DNA from 2 places in the Micromonospora sp. NPDC047707 genome. Region 1 is predicted to be linked to the other one. Evidence: riboswitches for the same ligand, from Rfam matches in the RefSeq annotation. Region 1 holds a riboswitch; the other holds the start of a gene.
What was found. A riboswitch is a leader RNA that binds a small molecule or an ion and turns the genes downstream of it on or off. The one in region 1 is predicted to bind cobalamin.
Positions count from the first base shown of each region.

Region 2: another riboswitch for cobalamin. It lies ahead of cobN (cobaltochelatase subunit CobN); the one in region 1 lies ahead of AB0873_RS17370 (cell wall anchor protein).

Region 1 covers NZ_JBEYSU010000014.1:47,472-51,927, forward strand. The annotation lists gene AB0873_RS17360 (peptidase) at 90-1,133, shown strand; gene AB0873_RS17365 (hypothetical protein) at 1,169-1,654, shown strand; cobalamin riboswitch at 1,742-1,880, shown strand; gene AB0873_RS17370 (cell wall anchor protein) at 2,018-3,472, shown strand; gene AB0873_RS17375 (hypothetical protein) at 3,469-4,380, shown strand; gene AB0873_RS17380 (CbiQ family ECF transporter T component) at 4,373-4,456, shown strand, end outside.
Region 2 covers NZ_JBEYSU010000028.1:25,807-30,262, reverse strand. The annotation lists gene AB0873_RS24255 (MFS transporter) at 1-960, shown strand, start outside; gene AB0873_RS24250 (hypothetical protein) at 1,220-1,561, shown strand; gene AB0873_RS24245 (MBL fold metallo-hydrolase) at 1,589-2,326, opposite strand; cobalamin riboswitch at 2,417-2,546, shown strand; partial or broken gene cobN (cobaltochelatase subunit CobN) at 2,905-4,456, shown strand, end outside.

The DNA of each region.
Region 1 (4,456 bases):
CGTCGTGGCCCACGGGTCGGAGTCCCGGCCGACCGCGCTACGGCGGTCGTCCGGGTTCTGACGACCACCGGGCCGGAAAGGCGCTTCCGATGGTCGTACGCCTGAGCCGGCACCGCCTGCTCGCCCTGCTCTGCGGCGTGCTCGCCGCTCTCACCCTCGCCACACCGGCCTCCGCCGCACCCGAGCGGGCCGGGGTCAGCCGCCCCGAGGCCGCCGCCGGCTGGCTCGCCCGGCAGCTCGTCGACGGGGAACGCTTCGAGGTGGTCTTCGACGGCGTCGCCTACCCCGACCAGGGGCTGACCCTCGACGCCGTGTTCGCCTTCGCCGCCGCCGGCGTCGCCGACGACTCCGGCGCGCGCGCCCTCGCCTGGGTCACCCGGCCGTACATCCGCGACGGCTACCTCGGCGACGGCACCACCGAGGCGTACGCCGGGGCGACCGCCAAGCTCGCCCTCGCCGTCGACGTGCGCGGCGGTGACCCGACCGACGTCGGCGGACTTGACCTGATCGCCCGGCTGCGCTCGCTGCAGTCGCCCAGTGGACGGTTCACCGACCGGTCCGCCTTCGGTGACTACAGCAACGCGTTCAGCCAGTCCTTCGCGATCCTCGCCCTGCACCGCACCGCGCAGGGTGTGCCCGCGGCGGCGGCCGCCTGGCTGGCCGGTACCCGGTGCCCCGACGGCGGTTACCCGGTGCTCCCTGCTCAGCCGGTCTGCACGTCCGACGTGGACGCCACCGCGATGGCGGCGCAGGCGCTGCGCGCCGCCGATCGGCCGGCCGACGCCGCCGCCGGGCTGCGCTGGCTGGTGTCCGTGCAGGGCGCCGATGGAAGCTTCGCCAACGCGGCCGGCACCCCGAACGCCAACAGCACCGGGCTCGCCGCGCAGGCGCTGCGCGACGGCCACCGGCCGCTGGCCTGGGCGCGGGCTCGCGCGTTCCTGGCCGGGCTCCAGGTCGGCTGCCCCGGCGCGCCGGCCGACCGGGGCGCGGTCGACTTCGACGGTGGCGCCTTCGACCCGGACACCGCCGCCCGCGCCACCGCCCAGGCCGTCCTCGGTCTGACCGGCACCGGCTACGCCCGGTTGTCCGCCGCCGGTGACGCTCCCGGCGCCCCCGTCCCCGCCTGCCCGTGACCCGTCCGGCCGCTCACCCGATTCCAGGAGGACCCGTGTTCCGTCACCGATCCACCGTCCGCACGCGGCTCGCCGGCCTGCTGGCCGCCGCCGTCGCCGCCGTCGCCCTGACCGCCGTCGAGCCGGCGCCCCGGGCGGCACACGCCGCGGCCTGCGTCGGCACCTCAGGGGTCACCGTGGTCGTCGACTTCGCCGCGCTCGGCGGCGGCGTCCAGGTCGCCTGCGCCCCGGGGGACCCGGCCACCGGCCTGGCCGCCCTGCAGGGCGCCGGCTTCACCGTCACCGGCACGAAGCGGTGGGGGTTGGCCTTCATCTGCCGGATCAACGGCAAGCCCACCGCCGCGACCGAGCCGTGCGTCAACACGCCGCCGGCCACCGCGTACTGGTCGTACTGGCACGCCCCGAGCGGCGGCGCCTGGTCCTACAGCACCTCCGGCGCGACCAGCTACAACCCGGCGCCGGGCAGCGTCGAGGGCTGGTCGTTCGGCGCGGGGGCCCCGCCGAGCATCGCCGCTCCCTGAGGCGCCGGCACCAGTGGTGTGACCAGCGGCGCACCGGGTGCCGGCCGCCGCTCTGGCGTCGTCGCGCGCTCGGGCGGTACGGTGTCGGCACCCCGGTGCACGCCGGGCACACAACTGCATACGTCCCGTGCGGGGGGAAGCCGGTAGAAGCCGGCGCTGACCCGCAACCGTGAGCGAACAACCTCTTCGCGAGCCGGAATGCCCCGCCCGGGACGAGCGGCTTCCACTGTCGAGGTCTACAGGGTGAAGTCCGGGCCGCCGAGGTCCGTCCACCCCCGCTCACCGCAGCAACGCGGAGCGGGGTGTCATTCCTCGGGGTGCTTTCCGGAGCCTTCACCGACCGCTCTGCGAAAGGCACCCCTCATGCCCCTGTCCCGGCGTCTCGCCACCGGCCTCGGCGCGGCCGCGGCGACGACTCTCGCCGTGATCGCCGCCGCCCCGCTGACCGTGGTGGCGGCACCCGCCCCGGCCCACGCAGCCGCCGCCCGCGACGCCGCGTCCTGGCTGGCCGACGAGTTCACCGACGGGTCGCTGCCCGGCCCGTTCGGCGGCCAGGACTGGGGCCTGACCATCGACGGCATCCTCGCGATGTCCGCCACCGGCGTGGCCACGCCGACCCGGCAGGCGGCGACCGCGCAGGTCGCGAAGCACGTGCGGTCCTACAACAGCTACGACGACTGGGGCATCGAGGGCTTCACCGACGGCGGGGCGACCGCGAAGCTGCTCTACGCCGCCTCCGCCGCCGGAGCCGATCCCACGGATTTCGGCGGATTCGACCTGCGGGCGGAGACCCTGTCGCTGATCGCCGGAGCGGACGCCGGACACCAGCGGGGACGGATCACCAGCCGCACCACCGCCGACAGCGGCCCGGACGCCAGCAACACGTTCGACCAGTCCTTCGCCGTGCTGGGCCTGGCCCGCAGCGGCGACGTGTCACCGGACACCGTGGACTTCCTCATCCGGCAGCAGTGCGCGGCGGGCGGTTTCCGGCTCTACCCGGACACTGCGGAGGGACCCTCGCCGTCCTGCGACGAGCAGCCGGACGCCACCCTCGACGTCGACTCGACCGCGATGGCCGTGCAGGCGCTGCTGGCCGCCGCCGAGGACGGCGCCACCGGCGCGGCCGACGCGGCGCGCAAGGGCGCGGACTGGCTGGTGGCCCAGCAGCACACCGACGGGTCGTTCGGTGGCTCGGGACCGACGACCGGCGCGAACTCGAACAGCACCGGCCTGGCCGGGCAGGCCCTCGCCGCCGCCGGACGCGACGCCGAGGCCGCCCGGGCCGCAGGGGCGCTGACCGCGCTGCAACTGACCGCGGCGAGCGGCGGCTCAGCCGCCACCGACGCGGGCGCCATCGCCTACAACACCGACGGGCTCACGACCGCCGTCGCGACCGGGATCGCCGACACCGACCGGGACCAGTGGCGCCGGGCCACCGCCCAGGCCCTGCTCGGGCTCGCCCAGGTGCCACTGGGCCGGATCGGCCTCGACCCGCCGCCCACGTCCCCGGAGCCCACCCCGACCGGCACGGCCTCGCCCACCGCCACCGCGTCCCCCACGCCCACCGGATCGCCGACGCCGACCGGCACTGCCACCACCAGCCCGACGCCGAGCGCCACCGTGACCAGCCCGTCGCAGACGCCCTCCCCCACCACCGCAGCGCCGACCACCGCCGCTCCGAGCACGACGCCGGCCGCCCCCGGGCTGGGCGGGCTGCCGACCACCGGCGCGGCGATCACCAGCTACGTGCTGATCGCACTGCTGCTGGTCGGTGGTGGTGTGGTGCTGCTCGTGCTCGGCCGGCGGCGGGCGACATGAATGTCCGGGCCGCCCGTGGGCTGATCGTCGCCCTGGTCGCCGCCGGCGCCGTGGTCGCCCCGGGCACGCCGGCGTCGGCCGCCGGGTCCGCGGGCTTCTGCCCGGACGCCTCCGGGGTGACCGTCGTGGTCGACTTCAACGAACTCGGCGGCGGGACGGTGGTGCGCTGCGCGCGGGGCGCCCAGGCGACCGGTCTCGCGGCGCTCAAGAACGCGGGCTTTCAGATCACCGGCACGCTGCGCTGGGGCGAGGGGTTCATCTGCCGGATCGAGGGCAAGCCGTCGGCCGAGTCGGAGAAGTGCGTCGACACACCGCCGGCCAGCGCCTACTGGTCGTACTGGCACGCTCCGAACGGCGGAAGCTGGACGTACAGCGACAAAGGGGTGCTCAACCGCAAGCCACCGGCCGGCAGCTTCGAGGGCTGGTCGTTCTCCCTCAACCGCAACGCCAACAACGCGCCGCGTCCGGGGATCGCGCCGAAGCGGCCCGCACCTCCACCGCCACCACCCGCGTCGCCACCGGCCCCGCCCCCTCCACCACCACCCGTAGGTGGCGGGCCGGTGGCGCCACCACCGGCAGGAGGGGCCGTGGCACCGCCGCCGGCCGGCGGCGGCCGACCCGATGAGCCCGGCCAGCCGAACCACACCTCCGGCCCCCCGACTCCCGCCGACACGTCACCGGCCGCCAGCACGCCGGGCATGGCGGCACCGGACGCGACGCCGAGTGCTGCCACCGGCTCGGCGCCGACGGGCTCACCCGACGAGTCCGTGGTGACGGAGGTCGCCGCGCCCCGCGACGGCGGTGGTCTGCCGCTGGGCACGGTGGCCGGGGTGCTGCTGCTGGCCGTGCTCGCCGCCGGTGGCCTGGTCGCCGCTCGGCGACGGCGCGCCGCCGACCCGGATGCCTGACGCCCCGGTCGAGCGTTCGCCGGCTGTCGACGCTGGTCGGCAGCCGGCCAGGTGGCCGGCGGCACGGCTGCCTCGG
Region 2 (4,456 bases), on a different contig from region 1:
GTGGTGCTGGCGACCCTGCTCGTCGCGCTCGGCCTGGCGGTCGCCGGCGTCAGCGCCGGGACGGTCGGCTCGCTGGGCGGCGTGGCGATCGGCCTGTTCGCCCTCGGCTACGGCTCCGGCACCTGCGACGTGGCGATGAACATCGAGGGCGCCGCGGTCGAGCGGCGACTCGGCCGCACGATCATGCCCCGGTTCCACGCCGCGTGGAGCCTCGGCTCGGTGGCCGGGGCCGGGCTCGGCGCCGGAGCCGCCCGGCTCGGCGTTCCCGTGTCCGTCCACCTCGCCCTGACGGCGGTGGTGGTGCTGGCCGGCACGGTGCTCGGGGCCCGGGCCTTCCTGCCGGCCGCCGAGACGGCGCCGGCCGCCGACACCACCTCGCCGGCGACGCGCCGCCGCGCGCTGCTCGCCGCGTGGCGCGAACCCCGGACCCTGCTCATCGGACTGTTCGTGCTGGTCATGGCGTTCGCCGAGGGCAGCGCCAACGACTGGGTCGCGGTCGCCTTCGTCGACGGGTACGACCTCAGCGAGGCGGCCGGCGCCGCCGTGTTCGGGGTGTTCGTCGTGGGCATGACGCTCGGCCGTACCCTCGGCACCCTCGCCCTCGACCGGTGGGGCCGGGTACGCGTGCTGACCGCGACGATCCTGCTCGCCGTGCTCGGCGCGGGCATCGCGGTGCTCGGCGGCTCCGGGCCGGTGGCCGTCGTGGGCGTGGCGCTCTGGGGGCTCGGCGCGTCGCTCGGCTTCCCGGTGGGGATGAGCGCGGCGGCCGACGAGGAGGACCGCGCCCCCGCCCGGGTGAGCGTGGTCGCCGTGATCGGCTACACCGCCTTCCTCGCCGGCCCGCCGCTGCTGGGCCTGCTCGGCGACCGGGTCGGTACGCTGCGCGCCCTGCTCGTCGTGCCGATCCTGCTGCTGCCGACCCTCGCGCTGGTGCCGGTGACCCGCCGACCCGCCGACTGACGGCCGACGAGCCCGGCCGGCCGCGGAGACCGACGTCGGTCGCGGTGAGCGCCGGGCCCGGTCGTGCGGCCGGACCCGGCCCGGGCCGGCGTCAGTCGCGCAGCCAGACCCGCAGTGGGCCCGTCGGGCGGAAGCCGGCCGATCGCGCGACGGCCAGGAGCCTAGCCCAGGCCCTAGCCCAGGGGGCTCACACCGGGCTCGCAGGAGACTGCCAGAAAACCGTGCTGAACTGGAGGTTCGCCGAGGGAGGGAGCCGCACATGGGCTGGTTCAGCCGGCGGTCGCGTACCCGGGGGTCCGAGGGACCGGCGACGAAGCTCGACCGGGAGGCCACCCGCGAGGATCTGGCGGCGCTGGAGGCGTTCGTGGCCAGCCGGACCGGGGTGGAGTTCTACCTGGAACCGGAGACGACCGCGACGAACACGACGGTGGTGGCGATCGCCCACGACGGTGAGTGGATCCGGCGCCGGACCGGGTCGCCCCGGGTGGCGGCGGCCCTCGCGAACCGGCTCGCCCTGCCGTTGTACGAGGCCGCGAAGACCGGGTACCCGGAGCGCATGCGGGCCTGGAACCGGGCCCACCCGGAGCGCCGCGCCCGCTAGGGCCTGTCCTGCCGGCCCCGCCGAGGCTCAGTCCGCGACGGCGGCGCGCGCCTCGTCGAGGGTCATCGTCGGGCTGTGGCTGGAGACGTACCAGCCGACGTCGTCGGTGAGCAGGCGGCGGACCAGGGCCAGGTCCGGCCCGTCGTCGGGCGAGCGCAGGTGCAGCGGCGGCGGGTACCAGCTGTCGCCGAGGAGCAGCACGCCCGAGGCCGGGTCGACCACCACGGTCGAGTCGGGGGCGTGGTGGCCGCCGACGTGCCGGACCAGGACGCCGGTGGGCATCTCCAGCTCGTCGGTGAACGTCCGCGTGGGCGGCCGGACCGTGAAATCGTCCCAGGAGTCCACGGCGAGCGCCCGGGCCCGGAAGCTCGGCCCGAGCCGCGGGTCGGCGCGGACCTGCTCCCGCAGGTAGCGGGTGCTCCACGGGCGGGCCGCCTCGGCGTGCAGCAGGTCGGCGCCGGTGACGTGGCCGACGATCTCCACGCCGGGCCAGGCGCAGGCGCCCCACACGTGGTCCCAGTGGTGGTGGGTGTAGACCAGCCAGCGTGGCTCCGGGAGCCCGGCGGCCCGCAGCGCCACCTGGATCTCGGCGGCGTGCGCCGGGCTCTGGCCCGCGTCGACCAGCACGCTGCCGCGCTCGTCCGCGACCAGTGCGACGGAGGGCCGGACCCAGGCCGGATCCGGGTCGAAAGGGGTCACCCACACCCGACCGGCGACGTGATGGAACTCGATGGCGGGGCTCGCCGCCCCGTCGGTGTCCGCCATCACACCGATCCTAGCTGGACCGTCGGGCACGTGTGGGCCGCGTTGACCGGCCGTCGGAGGTGTGGCAGCATTCGCGGCCGGACGGCAGTGAAGGAAGCCGGTGCGATTCCGGCGCGGTCCCGCCACTGTCACCGGGGAGCGATCCCCCCTCGCGAGTCACGGCCGCGCGTGCGCGGTTGGAAGGCCGGGGGTGAGCGTCGATCCGGGAGCCAGGATACTTCGGCCGTCGGTGCACCCCAGGGCGTGGACACCCGAGGAGGACCCGATGACGCGCAGCGCCCCCGCCATCGACGACGATCGTCGTATCCGTTTCGCGCGTGCCGACGCGCCCGCCGCCGCCCCGCCCGGACGCCCAGCCGCTCCGCACGCGTCGCCCCGACCGGCCCGGCCGGTCGCTTCGCCCTGACCGGCCGGGCCGGTCGGCGCCGACCACGCGCCTGACGAGCCCGCTCGCCGCCGGCCCCGGCGCACCGTCGCGCCGCGCGCCGGCCCACCGCATCCGCTGACCGAGCAGCCATCCCTCGCCCCCAGCCCGACCGGCCTCACCCCCGGGGGCGGGCGTCACTCTTCGGAGCTCCCTCGTGCCCATCCTGCTGCTGTCCACCGCCGACACCGACCTGCTCGCCGCCCGCGCGAGCGGCGCCGACTACCGCCTGGCCAACCCGGCCCGGGTCGCGGCCGACGCCGTACCGGCGCTGGTCGACGGTGCGGACCTGGCCGTCGTACGCCTGCTCGGCGGCCGGGCGGCGTGGCCGGACGGCCTGGCCGCGGTGCTCGCCTCCGGCGTGCCGACGGTCGTGCTGGGCGGCGAGAGCGTGCCGGACGCGGACCTGATGGCGGTCTCCACGGTGCCGTCCGGAGTGGCCACCGAGGCCCTGTCCTACCTGGTGGAGGGCGGTCCGGAGAACCTGGCGCAGCTGGCCCGGTTCCTGTCCGACACGGTGCTGCTCACCGGCGAGGGCTTCGCCCCGCCCGCGCCCACACCGGCGTACGGGATCCACGGCGAGCGGCCGGCCCACCCGGACCGGCCGACCATCGGGATCGTCTTCTACCGGGCGCACGCCCTGGCCGGCAACACCGCGTTCGTCGACACCCTCGCCGACGCCGTCGAGGCGGCCGGCGGCAACGCCCTGCCGATCTTCTGCGGCTCGCTGCGCGGGCTGACCGCCGGCGCCGGACCGCTGGGGCTCTTCGCCCGCTGCGACGCGCTGCTGGTCACGGTCCTCGCCGCCGGTGGCGCGGTCGCCGCCGACGCCTCCGGCGGCGGCGACGAGGACGCCTGGGACGTGGGCGCGCTCGCCGCCCTCGACGTACCGGTGATCCAGGCGCTCTGCCTCACCAGCACCCGCGCGCAGTGGGCCGGCAGCGACGCCGGACTGTCCCCGCTGGACGCGGCCATGCAGGTGGCCATCCCCGAGTTCGACGGGCGGATCGTCACCGTGCCGTTCTCGTTCAAACGGATCGACGCCGACGGGCTGTCGGTGTACGAGCCGGACCCGGAGCGGGCCGCCCGGGTCGCCGGCATCGCCGTGCGGCACGCCCGGCTGCGGCACGTGCCGAACGCCGACAAGCGGCTCGCGGTGGTGCTCAGCTCGTACCCGACGAAGCACTCCCGGGTCGGCAACGCCGTCGGCCTGGACACCCCGGCCAGCGCGGTGCGGCTGCTCACCGCCCTCGCCGACGCCGGATACCACCTGGGCGACGCGCCGGTCCCCGACGACGGGGACACCCTCATCCACGCCCTCATCGCCGCGGGCGGCCACGACGTGGAGTGGCTCACCCCGGAGCAGCTCGCCGCCGCGTCGGCGCGGGTGCCGGGGGAGACGTACCGGCGCTGGTTCGCGGAGGTGCCGGCGGAGCTGCGGGAGGCGATGCGGGAGCACTGGGGTGAGCCGCCCGGTGAGCTGTACACCGACGGCGGCGACATCGTGCTCGCCGGGCTGCGCTTCGGCAACGTGGCGCTGCTGATCCAGCCGCCCCGCGGCTTCGGCGAGAACCCGGTCGCCATCTACCACGACCCGGACCTGCCGCCGAGCCACCACTACCTGGCCGCGTACCGCTGGCTGTCGGCGCCGGTCGCGGACGGCGGCTTCGGCGCCGACGCCGTGGTGCACCTGGGCAAGCACGGCA